Regions from separate parts of the Ramlibacter henchirensis genome, predicted to be linked through region 2. Evidence: predicted binding sites of a transcription regulator. Region 2 holds the regulator's gene; the other holds the start of a gene.

Region 1 (7,866 bases), on a different contig from region 2:
TCTTCCTCAGCGTGTTCGGCTGGCGGCGTACCTTCAAGCCCGCCGCGACTCTGGCTCTTCTGGGGTGCGCGCTCCTTTCGGCCGGCGTGTGGACCCAGGGCATCCCTCCGTCTTCGCTGGTGGACGACAGCACCCGCCTGTCCGCCCTGCTCCCGGCCTGGGCTTCCCTGTTCCGCTGGCAGGTGCCGACGCTGCTGGTGCTCCTGGGCGTGCTGCCCGTCCTGTGGCTGTGGAACACGCAGCTGCGCCGCCTGTCCGGGCCCGCCCAGCTGCGGTCGAACCTGGCGGGCGTCTTCCTCTGGTTCTTCGTGGCGTCGGTCGGCTTTTCGCTGCTGGCCCGCCTGGCGCCCGGCGCCTGATCAGAACAGCCGGCCCTGGCCGGCGGGTGATGGCGGGCGGAACAGCGTCGTGTCCATCTCCACCCTCTCCCGGTTGAACCCCAGCCTCGTCGCCGCCTTGCGGAATCGCTGTCCGATCAGCTCCGCCCAGGGGCCGCTGCCCTTCATGCGCGTGGCGAAGTCGGCGTCGTAGTCCTTGCCGCCGCGCATGTCCTGCACACGGGCCATGACGCGATCGGCCCGCTGCGGGAAGTGCATCTGCAGCCATTGCCGGAACAGCGGGCTCACCTCCCAGGGCAGCCGGAGCACGTGATAGAAGGCGCTGCGCGCGCCCGCCTCCCAGGCCGCCTCCAGCACCTGCTCCATGTCCTCCGTCAGGAACGGGATCTGCGGCGCCAGGCTCACGCCGCACGGCACGCCCGCTTCCGCCAGCGTGCGCAGCAGGCGAAGCCGCCGGTGCGGCGCTGCGGCGCGCGGCTCCAGCTTGCGCGTGAGCTCGGGGTCCAGCGTGGTGATCGTCACGTAGATCGCCGCCAGTTTCTTGTGGGCCATGGGCGCGATCAGGTCGAGGTCGCGCTCCACGCCGGCGGACTTGGTGACCAGCGAGAAAGCGTGGTCCGTTTCGTGCAGCACTTCGATGACCGACCGCGTCAGGCGCAGCTCGCGCTCGACCGGCTGGTAGCAATCGGTCGCGGTGCCGATGGCGATCATCTTCGGCTCGTAGTTGCGCCGCGAGATTTCACGCCGCAGCACGTCGGCCACGCCCCGCTTCGCGATGATCCGCGTCTCGAAGTCGAGCCCCGGCGACATGTTCAGGTAGCTGTGCGTCGGCCGCGCGTAGCAGTAGATGCAGCCGTGCTCGCAGCCGCGGTAGGGGTTCAGAGACCGTTCGAAGTACACGTCGGGTGAGTCCACGTCGCCGATCACGCTGCGCGGGTCTTCCCAGATCACCTCGGTCCTGGGCGGCCATGCGGCATCCGCCGGTTCGCCTTCCCAGCCGTCGTCGAACGCCTCGCGCGCGTCGCGCTCGAACCGGTGCGGAAAGCGCGTCGCGGTGCCGCGGCCCTTGATCGCCTCGATGGGGATGCTCGTACTGCTCATGGCTGTATTTTCATCCAGTACTTTGCGGGCGTCGACCCCTCGCCGTTGCTGGAATTTCAGTAATTACTGAAAATTCAAGCAGTACGCGGCACAATGGAGCCATGCCGCTGCAAGACCACCTCCCGCCGCTCTCGCGCGAGTTCGTCTCCCACTTCGGTGAGATGGGCAGCCGCTGGGGCATCAACCGCACCGTCGGGCAGATCTACGCGCTGATCTTCATTTCGCAGCGTGCGCTGAACGCCGACGAGATCGCAGAAGCGCTGGAGTTCTCACGCTCCAACGTCAGCATGGGTTTGAAGGAACTCCAGTCCTGGCGCCTGGTGCGGCTGAAGCACCAGCCGGGCGACCGGCGCGAGTACTTCGAGGCGCCGGGCGATGTCTGGGAGATCTTCCGCGTGCTGGCCGAGGAGCGCCGCCGGCGCGAGATCGAACCGACGCTTTCGATGCTGCGCGCCGCGCTGATGCAGCAGCCGGTGAACGACGCCGACCGCTATGCGCAGGAGCGCATGCGCCAGATGCACGAGCTGATCGACCGGTTGATGACCTGGTTCGACGACGTGCAGAAGCTCGCGCCCGAGACGGCGCTGCAGCTCATGGGGATGGGCGCCAGGGTGACCCGGGTGCTCGAATTCAAGGACCGGATGACGGGCAAGGCCGCCTCGTCGCGAAAGGAATGACAACGATGGACGCCCTCGTGCTCTCGCGCATCCAGTTCGCCGCGAACATCAGCTTCCACATCCTCTTTCCCACCATCAACATCGCGCTGGGCTGGTTCCTCGTCTACTTCCGCCTGCGCGGCAACCTGGCGCGCGGCCACCAGGATGCACGGTACTGGGAGGAGGCCTACTACCTCTGGACCAAGGTTTTCGCCCTGAGCTTCGCGCTGGGCGTCGTGTCGGGCATCACCATGAGCTTCCAGTTCGGCACCAACTGGCCCGGCTTCATGGAGAAGGCCGGCAACATCGCCGGGCCGCTGCTCGGTTACGAGGTGCTCACCGCCTTCTTCTTGGAGGCCACCTTCCTCGGGATCATGCTGTTCGGCCGCAGCCGCGTGTCGGACCGGGTGCACCTGTTCGCTTCCCTGATGGTGGCGGCCGGCACCACGCTCTCGGCGTTCTGGATCCTGAGCCTGAACTCGTGGATGCAGACGCCGGTTGGCTACCGCATCGAAGACGGCGTGATGTACGCCGACAGCTGGCTGCAGATCGTCTTCAATCCCTCGTTCCCGTACCGGCTCGCGCACAAGCTGCTGGCCTCCACGATCACCGCGTCGTTCCTCATCGCCGGGTTATCCGCGTACCAGTACCTGACCAAGGCGAACAACGGCGGATCGCTCAAGGCGATGCGCACCGCGATCACGGTGGCCGCCGTCGCCGTGCCGCTGCAGATCGTCGCCGGCGACCTCCATGGCCTGAACACGCTGGAGCACCAGCCGGCCAAGATCGCCGCCCTCGAAGGACTGTGGAAGACCGAGAAAAGCGCGCCGCTCACGCTGTTCGGAATCCCCAACGAAGCCGAACGCCGCACGGACTACGCCATCAAGCTGCCCGGCTTCGCCAGCCTGATCCTGGCGCACGACTGGAACGCGGAGCTCAAGGGCCTGGACCAGTTCGAGGGCCGGCACCCGCCGGTCGCGCCGGTCTTCTGGAGCTTCCGCGTGATGGTCGGCATGGGCGTGCTGATGCTCCTTGCCTCGTGGTGGGCGTTCTGGACGCAGTGGCGCGGCCGCGCGTTCCAGGACCGGCAACCGTTTTCGCGGATGCAGCTGCGCGTGCTGGCCGGCATGACCTTCTCGGGCTGGATCGCGACGCTGGCGGGCTGGTACGTCACCGAGATCGGCCGCCAGCCCTTCATCGTCTATGGCGTGCTGCGCACCGCGGATATGGTGGCGGACCATCCGCCGGGCCTGGTGCTGATCACGCTCGTGAGCTACCTCGCGGTGTATGCGTTCCTGCTCGCGGCCTATGTGCTGGTGCTGATGTACATGAGCCGCCACCCCGCGATGCCCACGCCCGACGCACCGCAAAGCCCCAAGCCCGGCATGGCGATCGGCGGGCCCGCCTGAGGAGAAAAGAACCATGGATCTGAACTGGACCTCGCTCCTGCCCCTCGTGTTCATGGCCGTGATGGGCCTGTCACTGCTCGCCTACGTGGTGCTGGACGGCTACGACCTCGGCGTCGGCATCCTGCTGCCTTTCGCGACCGACGCCGAGAAGGACATCATGGTGTCCAGCATCGGGCCATTCTGGGATGCGAACGAGACGTGGCTCGTGCTGGGCGTCGGCGTGCTGCTGGTCGCCTTTCCCCGCGCGCACAGCCTGGTGCTGACCAACCTGTACCTGCCCGTCGCCGTGATGCTGGTCGGATTGATCCTGCGCGGCGTGTCGTTCGACTTCCGGGTGAAGGCGCGCGCGGCGCGCAAGGGCATGTGGAACGCGCTGTTCGCGGCGGGCTCGCTGATGGCCGCCACGGCCCAGGGCTGGATGCTGGGCAGTTATCTCACCGGCTTTGACCGCGCGCCGCTGTCGCTCGCCTTCTCGCTCATGATCGCGCTGACGCTGCCGACCGCTTACGCGATGCTGGGCGCGGGCTGGCTGATCATGAAGACCTGGGACGAGCTGCAGGCCAAGGCCGTTCGCTGGGCGCGCCGGGTGCTCTGGCCGATGGGACTCGCGCTCGTGGGCATCTCGCTGGCTACACCCCTTGTCAGCCGCACGGTGTTCGACAAGTGGTTCTCGATGCCGGAGCTGATCGGCCTGCTGCCGATCCCCGTGGCTTGCGCCGCCGCCTTCTACGCCGCGTGGCACGTGTCACGCAAGCCGAACGTGGTGGCGGCGGGCTACGGCTGGGTGATCTTCGCCTCCACCGTGCTGCTGTTCGTGATGGCCTTCCTCGGCCTCGCCTACAGCATCTACCCGTACATCGTGATCGATCGCATGACGGTGTGGGAGGCGGCGAGCGCGCACGATTCCCTGGTGGTGATCTTCGTCGGCGTGGCGATCACGCTGCCTGCGATCGTGGTCTACACGATCTTCATGTACCGGGTGTTCTGGGGGCGGGCTAGCGAGTTGAGTTACGGCGCCGCGAAATAAGCCTTCAGAGGCCGAGGCGCCGCCGGGCGTCGTGGTACTCGCGCTTGAGCTTCTCGACGAACTCCGCCGCGCTGCTCACGTCCTGGACCGCGGCGATGCCCTGGCCGCAGCCCCAGATGTCCTTCCAGGCCTTCTTGGCGCTCTCGCCGCCGCCGAAGTTCATCTTGGTGGGGTCGCTCTCCGGCAGGTTGTCCGGGTCGAGCCCGGCGTTGCGGATCGAGGGCTTGAGGTAGTTGCCGTGCACGCCCGTGAACAGGTTGGAGTACACGATGTCGTCGCTCGTGCCCTCGACGATGGCCTGCTTGTAGGCATCGGATGCGCGGGCCTCGTGGGTCGCGATGAAGGCCGACCCGATGTAGGCGAAGTCGGCGCCCATGGCCTGCGCCGCCAGCACCGCGCCGCCGTTGGCGATCGCACCCGAGAGCGCCAGCGGGCCGTCGAACCACTCGCGGATCTCCTGCACCAGCGCGAACGGGCTCTTGATGCCCGCGTGCCCGCCGGCGCCCGCGGCGACCGCGATCAAGCCATCGGCGCCCTTGTCGATCGCCTTGCGCGCGAAGGTGTTGTTGATGATGTCGTGCAGCACGATCCCGCCGTAGGAATGGATCGCGTCGTTGACGTCGGTCCGCGCGCCCAGGGAGGTGATGATCACCGGCACCTGGTACTTGACCACCATCTCCATGTCGTGATCCAGCCGGTCGTTGCTGCGGTGGACGATCTGGTTGATGGCAAAAGGCGCCGCGGGCCGCTCGGGGTTGGCGCGGTTGTACGCGGCGAGCGTCTCGGTGATCTCGGCCAGCCATTCGTCCAGCTGCGACGCGGGCCGCGCATTGAGCGCCGGCATCGAGCCGACGATGCCGGCCTTGCACTGCTCGATCACGAGCCGGGGATTGCTGACGATGAACAGCGGCGAGCCGATGACCGGTAGCTCGAGGTTGCGAAGGGCGGGCGGAAGCTTGGACAAGAAAAGGTTCCTTTTTTGTTTTCAGAACGCTTCGATCGCGAGGCTGGTGACGCTCTCCGCGCCTTCGACGATGCTGTCGCGGATGCCCGGCGCGCGCGCCAGGATGTGGTCGGCGTAGAAGCGCGCGGTCGTGATCTTGGCCTGCATGAAGGCGGTGTCCTCGCCCTTGGCGGCCAGGTCCTCCGCCGCGAGCAGCGAGCGCGCTAGCTGCCAGCCCGCCACCAGGTTGCCGGCCAGCATCAGGTAGGGCACGGAGCCCGCGAAGGCCGCGTTCGGGCTGGCCTTCGTCTGAGAGGCTATGAAGTCCACCACGTCCAGGAAAGCCTTGCGAGCAGCGCTCAGGCGCCGCAGCACCGCGCGGGCCGCCACCGTGTCGCGACGGGCAAGCTCGCCTTCGGTCTTCTCGATCTGCGCGGCGACGGCCCGGGCGGTCTGGCCGCCGTCGCGCGCCGTCTTGCGGCCGACCAGGTCATTCGCCTGGATGGCCGTCGTGCCTTCGTAGATGGTCAGGATCTTGGCGTCGCGGTAGTACTGCGCCGCGCCGGTCTCCTCGATGAAGCCCATGCCGCCGTGCACCTGCACGCCCAGCGAGGTCACCTCCAGGCTCATCTCGGTGCTGTAGCCCTTCACCAGCGGCACCATGAACTCGTAGAAGGCCTGGTTCTGCTTGCGCACCTGCGCATCGGGATGGTGGTGGGAGGCGTCGTAGGCGGCGGCGGCCACCGTGGCCATCGCGCGGCAGCCTTCGGTGAACGCGCGCATCGTCATCAGCATGCGCTTGACGTCGGGGTGGTGGATGATGGGCGCGCTGCTGTTCATCGAGCCGTCCACCGGCCGCGACTGGACTCGCTCCTTCGCGTACGTCACGGCCTTCTGGTACGCGCGCTCGGCGATCGCGATGCCCTGCACACCGACGGCGTAGCGGGCTGCGTTCATCATGATGAACATGTACTCGAGGCCGCGGTTCTCCTGGCCGACGAGGTAACCGACGGCGCCGCCTCGGTCGCCGTACTGGAGCACCGCCGTCGGCGAGGCCTTGATGCCCAGCTTGTGCTCGATGCTCACGCAGTGCACGTCGTTGCGCGCGCCCAGCGAACCGTCCTTGCCGACCAGGAACTTGGGCACGACGAACAGGCTGATGCCCTTCACGCCCTCCGGCGCGCCGGTCACGCGTGCGAGCACGAGGTGCACGATGTTGCCGGCCATGTCGTGCTCGCCGTACGTGATGAAGATCTTGGTGCCGAAGATCTTGTAGCTGCCGTCGGGCTGCGGCTCGGCGCGGGTGCGCACCAGGGCCAGGTCGCTGCCGGCCTGCGGCTCGGTGAGGTTCATGGTGCCGGTCCACTCGCCGCTCACCAGTTTCTCGAGGTAGGTGGCCTTGAGTTCATCGGAGCCCGCGGTCAGCAGCGCTTCGATCGCACCGTCGGTCAGCAGCGGACAGAGCGCGAAGCTGAGGTTCGCCGAATTCAGCATCTCGCCGCACGCGGCGCCGATGGTCTTGGGCAACCCCTGGCCGCCGAACGGGCCGGGGTGCTGCAGGCCCTGCCAGCCGCCCTCGATGTACTGGCGGTAGGCCTCCTTGAAGCCGGGCGTGGTCGAAACCTCGCCGTTGTTCCAGCTCGAGGGGTTCCTGTCGCCGGGCACGTTGAGCGGCGCGACCACCTCCTCGTTGAACCGCGCACATTCTTCGAGCACCGCCTGCGCGGTGTCGAAGCCCGCTTCCTCGAAGCCGGGCAGCTTCGCGATCTCGTCGATGCCAGCCAGGTGGCGGATGTCGAAGAGCATGTCTTTGACGGGGGCGCGGTACGTCACGGGAGTCTCCTTCAACCAAGGACAAGGCACCCGCAGGGCGCCTTGTTTTCTTCTGGAGCGAAGCGCTTACAGAGCTTTGACGAGCTCCGGCACCGCCGTGAACAGGTCCGCCTCGAGCCCGTAGTCGGCGACGCTGAAGATCGGCGCCTCGGGATCCTTGTTGATCGCGACGATCACCTTGGAGTCCTTCATGCCCGCCAGGTGCTGGATGGCGCCCGAGATGCCGCAGGCGACATACAGCTGCGGCGCGACGATCTTGCCGGTCTGGCCCACCTGCCAGTCGTTGGGGGCGTAGCCCGCATCGACGGCGGCGCGGCTGGCGCCGAGCGCGGCGCCCAGCTTGTCGGCCAGCGGCGTCATCACCTCGTTGAACTTCTCCGCCGAACCCAGCGCGCGGCCGCCCGAGACGATCACCTTCGCGGCGGTGAGCTCGGGGCGGTCGCTCTTGGCGATCTCCTGGCCGACGAAGCTGCTCTTGCCGCTGTCGCCGACGGCCGTGACGGTCTCGACCGCCGCGCTGCCGCCGGTGCCTGCCGCGGGATCGAAGCCGGTGGTGCGG
Region 2 (7,866 bases):
TCCAGCGCCGGGTACGCCCAGGGGTGGGTCTGCAGCGCCTGCATCGGTCAGGCCAGCAGGTCCAGCAGCAGGTCCACCCGCGCCTTTGCGGGCGTCAGCGGCGTGCAGGGGAGCGCCTCCTTCGCGAGCGGAATCACGGGCCCCTCCAGGCAGCGACTCGAGCGGACGACGCGGACGCCGGCATCCCTCGCGCGCAGCAGCGCCTGCTCCAGCGCGGCATGCACGCTGCCGTTGCCCGTGCCGGCCACGACAAGCCCCTGCACCCCCGCGGACGCCAAGGCGTCGACGACGCGGCCATCCGCGCCGGCATGGCTGTGCACGATCTCGACCCAAGGCCACTGCGCCGTTCGCTGCAGCCGATCGAACAGTTCGTGCGACGGGATGGTCGCAGCCCAGGCGCGAACATGCCGTACGGCGCCCGCTTCCACGTACGCGAGCGCGCCCGCGTCACCCGAGCTGAACGCATCGACCCGGTAGGGATGCACCTTGCGGACATCGGCGGCCCCGTGCACCGCGCCTGCGCAAACCGCGAGCACACCGCTTGCTCCAGCGGTTCGAACAACCGTGAAAGCCTCGGCGAGGTTCTGCGGACCATCGGGCGAGAGCGCGGTTGCCGGCCGCATGGCGCTCACCAAAACGATCGGCTTGCGCGGCGCAAGCACGCGGTGCAGGAACCACGCCGTTTCCTCCAGCGTGTCGGTGCCATGCGTGATGACGATTCCCTGCACCTGCGGCTGCTCGATCCAGTGGCGGCAGCGCGCGGCCAGCTCGCGCCAGAGCTCGAAGGCCATGTCCTTGCTGTCGATCTGCGCGAGCTGCTCGGCGACGACCGTGACGCCTTCCAGGGCCGGCAGTCCCTCCAGCAGCTGCTCGACACCGATCTCGCCGGCGCGGTAACCGAGCTCGTCTGCTGCACGCTGGGCGCGCCCGGCGATGGTGCCGCCGGTGCCCAGCACCACGATCTGCTGCGCTTGCACTTGCACTCTTTCACGAAACTGGTTAAAAATACAGGTACTGGATGGGCAGCCAGTGAACTGCCCCTCAGGAGCCCCCATGAACGAGACGCCCAAGCTCACCGCCCGCCAGCAGCAGATTCTGGACCTGATCCAGTCCGCCATCGCGCGCACCGGAGCCCCGCCCACCCGCGCCGAGATCGCGGCCGAACTGGGCTTCAAGTCCGCCAACGCCGCGGAGGAGCACCTGCAGGCGCTCGCGCGCAAGGGCGTCATCGAACTGGTCAGCGGCACGTCGCGCGGCATCCGCCTCAAGGGCGACACGCTGCGCTCCATCCACGAATCGCGCTTCAAGCAGTTCCCGCTGCCGCTGCAAAGCCTGGCGCAGCTCGCGCTGCCGCTGGTGGGCCGGGTGGCCGCGGGGTCGCCCATCCTCGCTCAGGAGCACGTCGACCAGACGTATTACGTGGAAAGCAGCCTGTTCCAGCGCAAGCCCGACTACCTGCTCAAGGTGCGCGGCATGTCGATGCGCGACGCCGGCATCATGGACGGCGACCTGCTCGCCGTGCAGGCCACCAAGGAAGCCAAGAACGGCCAGATCGTGGTGGCGCGGCTGGGCGACGAAGTCACCGTCAAGCGCTTCCGCCGCAACAAGCACCTGATCGAGCTGCACGCAGAGAACCCCGACTACCCCACCATCGTGGTGGAGCCCGGTGAGCCCTTCGAGATCGAAGGCCTGGCCGTCGGCCTGATCCGCAACACCATGCTGATGTAGCCATCCGCCGGAGGCAGCAGGTGGCGGGCGTATGGCGCGACAGGCGCCATCACCCTGCGCCCTCCGGCTCCCCTTTGAATCTCGCCTGTGTTTCGAACCCTGTAGTCAAGGAGAGCGACATGGGACTCACGATCTGCACCTTCGCGGGCGCGCTGCGCTCGTTCGGCCGCTGGCTGACCGGCACACCCGGCGCCACCGCTTCTTCCACCGTGGCATTGCATTCCGCCGGCATGCGCCTGCACACCGCCGCGGGCCGCGCGCACGTGGCCTGGCCGCCGGCGCGCCGCACGGGCAGCTCTCGCCGCCCCCTGCGCGTGCTGCGCGTGGTGGACGCGGAGCACGCAGCCAGCACGGCGGGCCGCATGGTGATCTCCGGCCGCATGGCCGACGTGTGCGCCGAACTCGATCGGCTGGCGGCACTGGAAGCCGCTGCGGCCTGAACCCAGGACGCTCTCTACTGGGCGCCGATCAGGTAATCCGATTTCCCAAGCTCCACGCCGTTGTGCCGCAGGATCGCGTACGCCGTCGTGACGTGGAAGAAGAAATTGGGCAGCGCCCAGTGCTTCAGATAGGCCTCGCCTTTCATCGTGCGGGTCGCATCGCGGCCGACGGGAAAGGTGATGTCCTTGTCCTCGCTGCCATCCAGTCTGGCGGCGGGCACCGTCTCCAGCCAGGCGACCGTCCTGGCGATGCGCGCGCGCAGCTCCTCGAAAGTCGTCTCGTTGTCCTCGAACTTCGGCGCTTCCACGCCTGACAGGCGCGCGACCCCGTTCTTCGCGGCGTCGCAGGCGATCTGGATCTGCCGGTTGAAAGGCAGCATGTCCGGCGCGAGGCGGTAGTTCACCAGCACCTGCGGGTCGAACTTGCGCGCCTGCGCATGCGCCAATCCCTTGTCGAGGAAGTGGGACAGGTTGCCCAGCATGGTGCGGAAGATCGGCAGGCTGGCCGAGGACATGGAAATCGCCATTCGAGGTTCTCCTTGGGGACGGTGCGAAAAATCGAAGGCGCAATGCTAGCCGCGCGCGCGGAACTCTGCCGCGAACCGGTCCGAACCCGCAGGGCACAATCGCGGCATGAACATCGTGATCCTCGACGACTACCAGGACGCCGTTCGCAAGCTGAAGTGCGCGGCCAGACTCGAGGCCTATCCCGCCAAGGTCTATACCAACACCGTCAAGGGCATCGGCCAGCTTTCGGTGCGCCTGCGCGATGCCGACGTCATCGTCCTGATCCGCGAGCGCACCCACATCAGCCGCCAGCTGCTGGAAAAGCTGCCCCGCCTCAAGCTGATTTCGCAGACGGGCAAGGTCGGATCCCACATCGACGTCGACGCCTGCACCGAGCGCGGCATCGTCGTGACCGAGGGCGTGGGCTCGCCGGTCGCGCCGGCGGAACTGACGTGGGCGCTGATCATGGCGGCCATGCGGCGCCTGCCGCAGTACATCCAGACCCTCAAGCATGGCGGGTGGCAGCAGTCGGGCATGAAGTCCGGCTCGATGCCCGCCAACTTCGGCCTGGGCATGGTGCTCAAGGGCAAGACGCTGGGCATCTGGGGCTACGGCAAGATCGGCCAGCTCGTTGCGGGCTACGGCCGCGCGTTCGGCATGCGCGTGCTCGTGTGGGGGCGCGAGGGGTCGCGTTCCCGCGCGGAGGCAGACGGCCACGAGGCCGCCGAAAGCCGCGAGCAGCTGTTCGCCGAAAGCGACGTGCTCAGCATGCACCTGCGGCTGAACGAGGAGACGGCCGGCATCGTGAAGCTCGAAGACTTCGGCCGCATGAAGCCGACGTCGCTGTTCGTGAACACCTCGCGCGCCGAGCTGGTGGAACACGACGCGCTGATCGCCGCACTCAACCGCGGCCGCCCCGGCATGGCCGCCGTGGACGTCTTCGAGAGCGAGCCGATCCTGCAGGGGCACGCGCTGCTGCGGCTGGAGAACTGCATCTGCACGCCCCACATCGGCTACGTGGAGCTGGAAAGCTACGAGCTGTACTTCGGCGCCGCCTTCGAGAACGTGGTCAATTTCATCGAAGGCCATCCGACCCACGTCGTGAACCCGGCCGCGCTCCAGGTGCGGCGCTGAGCCCCTCATGGCGGCGGCACCCGACGGCATGACGGGCGCAGCGCCGCCGCGCCGCGCGCCCCTGCCGCGGGTGCTCTGGCCGCTGCTGTTCGGCAATTTCGTCATCGGCGCGGGCGTCATGGTGGTGCCCGGCACGCTGAACGAGATCAGCGAGTCGCTGCAAGTGCCTGTCGCCGGCGCCGGCCAGCTGATCACGGTCGGCGGCATCGTGATGTGCCTGGGCGCGCCGCTGCTGGCGGCGGTCGTCGCGGGCTGGGACCGGCGCCGCCTGCTGGCGCTTTCGATGCTCTGGTACGGGCTGCTTCACCTGGCCTCCGCGGCCGCGCCCGGACTTGCTTCGCTGCTGGGGCTGCGCGCGCTGGCCCTCATCTCGCCGGCCATCTTCACTCCGCAGGCTGCCGCGTGCGTGGGCTTGCTGGTGCCGGTCGAGGATCGAGGCCGCGCGATCACCTTCGTCTTCGTCGGCTGGTCCGTCGCGTCGGTGCTCGGGATGCCGCTCGGCGCCTACGTGGGCGGCACCTTGGGCTGGCGGGCCGCATTCGTCCTCGTGGCCGTGCTCGCGATCGCGAGCGGCGTCTGGGTCTGGCGCGCGATGCCCGACGGCGTGCGGCCGCCGGCGCTCTCGCGCAACGCCTGGGCCGCGACCTTTGCCTCGCGACCGCTGATGCTCTGCGTCGCGGTCACCGTGCTGTCCGCGGCCGGGCAGTTCGTCCTGCTCTCCTACCTCGCACCCTGGTTCCGGCAGTCGCTGGGCACGTCGACCGAGGCGCTCAGCCTGCTGTTCATGTGGTTCGGCGCGTTCGGCTTCATCGGCAACGTGCTGATCTCGCGCCACATCGACCGCGTCGGCGTCGACCGGACCGTGCTGCTGTCCATCGCGTGCATGGCCCTGACCTTCATCGCGTGGCCGCTCGCGTCGCTCGGGCTGCTGATGGCCGCGCTGGTGCTGGTGCCCTGGGGGCTGGGCTGCTTCGCCTCCAACTCCGCGCAGCAGGCGCGGCTGGTCGGCATCGCGCCGGGGCTGGCGTCCGCCTCCATCGCCCTGAACTCATCGGCCCTGTACGCGGGCCAGGCGATCGGCGCGGGAGGCGGCGGATGGCTCATCGTGCACACCGGCTACGGGCTGCTGCACTGGGCCGGCCTCGCGGCGATGCTGGCGGCGGTGGGCCTGAGCGCGCTCGCGGCCAGGTCCGCGCACAAGGCCCGCATGGCCGCGATGTCCGCATCGCCCGCCGCGCGCTGATCGCCCGCAGCGCGGCCATGGGCGCCGAAATCGCTGCCGGATAATCCCTCGCATGCAAACGACATACGAAACCGTCGCGGTCGTGGGCGCCGGCGCCATGGGGCGCGGCATCGCGCAGATCGCCGCGCAGGCCGGCAGCAAGGTTCGCCTCTACGACACGCAGTCGGCCGCGGTCGACAAGGCGCTGCAGGACATCGGCGGCCAGTGGGACAGGTTGCAGGAGAAGGGCCGCATGACGCCTGAAGCGGTCCAGGCCGGCAAGGCGCGCCTGGTCGCCGCCGCGGACCTGTCCACGCTGTCCGACTGCCAGCTCGTCGTCGAAGCCATCGTCGAACGGCTCGACGTGAAGAAGGAACTCTTCGCGCGGCTGGAAAGCGTCGTCGGGCCCGATGCGGTGCTGGCCACCAACACGTCGTCACTGTCGGTCACGGCCATCGCCGCGGGCCTGAAGCGTCCCCAGCGTGTCGCGGGCTATCACTTCTTCAACCCCGTGCCGCTGATGAAGGTCGTGGAGGTCGTCGCCGGCCTCAAGACCGATCCTGCTGTCTGCGAAGCGCTGGCCGCCTACGCACGCGAAATGGGCCACACGCCCGTGCAGGCGCAGGACACGCCCGGCTTCATCGTCAACCATGCCGGCCGCGGCTACGGCACGGAGGCGCTGCGCATCGTGAGTGAAGGCGTAGCGGACTTCGCGACGATCGACCGCATCCTGCGCGACCAGGCCGGCTTCAAGCTCGGCCCGTTCGAACTGCTGGACCTCACCGGGCTGGACGTTTCGCATCCGGTGATGGAATCGATCTACCGCCAGTACTACGACGAGCCGCGCTACCGGCCCAGCGCTATCGCCGCGCAGCGGGCCGCGGGCGGCGTGCTGGGCCGCAAGACCGCCGAGGGCTTCTACCGCTACGTCGAGGGCAAGCAGCAGGTCCCTGTCGAAGCGGCGGCACCCAAGGTCGATGAAGTGCCGCCGGTGTGGGTTTCGACACGCGCCGCCCGCCGCCAGGAGCTCTATCAGCTGCTCAAGGACCTGGGCGCGAAGATCGAGACCGGCCAGTCCCCGTCCGCCAACGCACTCACGGTCGTGGCTCCGCTCGGTTTCGACGTGACGACGGTCGCGGTGGTCGAACGGCTGGATCCGGCACGCACCGTCGGGATCGACATGCTGGTGGAGGACGGCGCAACCAGACGGCGCGTGCTCGCCACCAACCCGGCGACGCGCGCCGACATGCGCGACGCGGCCCATGCCCTGTTCACTCGCGACGGCAAGCCGGTGAGCGTCATCCGCGATTCGGCCGGCTTCGTGACCCAGCGCGTCGTGGCCGCGATCGTCAACATCGCCAGCGACATCTGCCAGCAGCGGATCTGCACGCCCCAGGACCTGGAGACCGCGGTGACGCTGGGCCTCGGTTATCCGATGGGGCCGCTGGCCATGGGCAACCGCTGGGGCCCGGCCAACGTGCTCGAGGTGCTGTTCAACATGCAGACGGTCTACGGCGATCCGCGCTACCGCCCGAGCCCGTGGCTTCGCCGGCGCGGCGCCATCGGCTTGTCCCTCCTTCAAGAGGAATCCTGATGCCCGCCGAACTGCGCAGCACCAGCCAGGGCGCCACCATGGTGCTGACGATCCGCAACCCCGAGCAGCGCAATGCGCTCGGTCCGGAGATCTACGCGGCCGGCGTCGAGGCGCTGAACGCCGCCGAATCCACGTCCGAAGTGCGCAGCGTGGTCATCACCGGCGAGGGCGGCGTCTTCTGCGCGGGCGGCAACCTGCAGCGGCTGCAGGCCAACCGGCAGCAGCCGACCGAGGTCCAGGCCCAGAGCATCGAAGGCCTGCACAACTGGATCGAGTCGATCCGCTCGTTTCCGAAGCCGGTGATCGCGGCCGTCGAGGGGCCGGCCGCGGGCGCCGGCTTCTCGCTCGCGCTCGCCTGCGACTTCATCGTGGCGGCCGCGAATGCGGTGTTCGTGATGGCGTACAGCAGCGTCGCCCTGTCGCCCGACGGCGGCGGCACCTGGTCACTCGCGCGCGCCCTTCCCCGCCAATTGGCCAGCGAGCTGCTGATGGGCGCGGAGCGCATCAGCGCCGAGCGGCTGCAGGTGCTCGGCATCGTCAACCGCGTGGTCGCCGACGGGTCGGCGCTGGGCGAAGCGCTGTCGCTTGCCGAACGGCTCAACGAACGCGCGCCCAATTCGCTGGCGAGCATCAAGGAACTGCTGAACGACGCGGCGGGTGCCAGCCTGCACCAGCAGCTGTCCGCCGAGCGCGACCATTTCGTGCGCAACCTGCACCACCCGAACGCCGGCATCGGCATCGCCGCCTTCCTGGCGAAGGACAAGCCCCGCTACAGCTGAGTCTCCCTGCGCGCGAGCCGCTCAGGTGACAACCCTGAGCAGCCGCCCGGGTCCCGGGGGCGACAATCGCCGCGCCCCCAGTCGCTGACAAGACAGACCATGGACGAGCCCATTCTTACGATCGAGGAACGAGAAGCGATCAACGGCGGACGCTGGTTCTCCTCGCTCTCGCCCTCGCTGCGCCACGACATCCTCCGATGCGCCTACGTCAAACGCTACAAGGACGGCGACCTGATCGCCGCCCGCGGCGACGCGCCGCAGGACTGGGTCGCCTGCGCGCGCGGCGCGGTGCGCGTGAGCTCCACCTCGATCACGGGCAAGCAGATCACGCTGACCTACGTCGAGCCGGGCATCTGGTTCGGGGACGTCGCGATCTTCGACGGCGAGCGCCGCACGCACGATGCGTACGCGCATGGCGACACCACGCTCGTGTGCGTGGCGACGGCCGACTTCCGCAAGATC

The links. Region 2 encodes LexA, which represses DNA repair genes until DNA is damaged. Its sites were predicted from a motif close to ACTGTATNNNNATACAGT; they were not measured.
Region 1: EZ313_RS13600 (PA0069 family radical SAM protein) is a predicted target of LexA. The motif match lies at 1,441-1,458, and genes of this name have one in related genera.

What each region holds. Positions count from the first base shown of each region.
Region 1 is NZ_SMLM01000002.1:187,555-195,420, forward strand. Features, by position in the region: gene EZ313_RS13595 (hypothetical protein) at 1-359, shown strand, start outside; gene EZ313_RS13600 (PA0069 family radical SAM protein) at 360-1,439, opposite strand; gene EZ313_RS13605 (GbsR/MarR family transcriptional regulator) at 1,541-2,116, shown strand; gene EZ313_RS13610 (cytochrome ubiquinol oxidase subunit I) at 2,122-3,504, shown strand; gene EZ313_RS13615 (cytochrome d ubiquinol oxidase subunit II) at 3,518-4,531, shown strand; gene EZ313_RS13620 (NAD(P)H-dependent flavin oxidoreductase) at 4,536-5,495, opposite strand; gene EZ313_RS13625 (acyl-CoA dehydrogenase) at 5,517-7,307, opposite strand; gene EZ313_RS13630 (electron transfer flavoprotein subunit alpha/FixB family protein) at 7,374-7,866, opposite strand, start outside.
Region 2 is NZ_SMLM01000003.1:473,758-481,623, reverse strand. Features, by position in the region: gene EZ313_RS20375 (hypothetical protein) at 1-44, opposite strand, end outside; gene EZ313_RS20370 (asparaginase) at 48-977, opposite strand; gene lexA (transcriptional repressor LexA) at 1,054-1,728, shown strand; gene EZ313_RS20360 (hypothetical protein) at 1,848-2,168, shown strand; gene EZ313_RS20355 (DUF1993 domain-containing protein) at 2,183-2,695, opposite strand; gene EZ313_RS20350 (D-2-hydroxyacid dehydrogenase family protein) at 2,802-3,809, shown strand; gene EZ313_RS20345 (MFS transporter) at 3,817-5,052, shown strand; gene EZ313_RS20340 (3-hydroxyacyl-CoA dehydrogenase) at 5,105-6,625, shown strand; gene EZ313_RS20335 (oxepin-CoA hydrolase, alternative type) at 6,625-7,404, shown strand; gene EZ313_RS20330 (Crp/Fnr family transcriptional regulator) at 7,504-7,866, shown strand, end outside.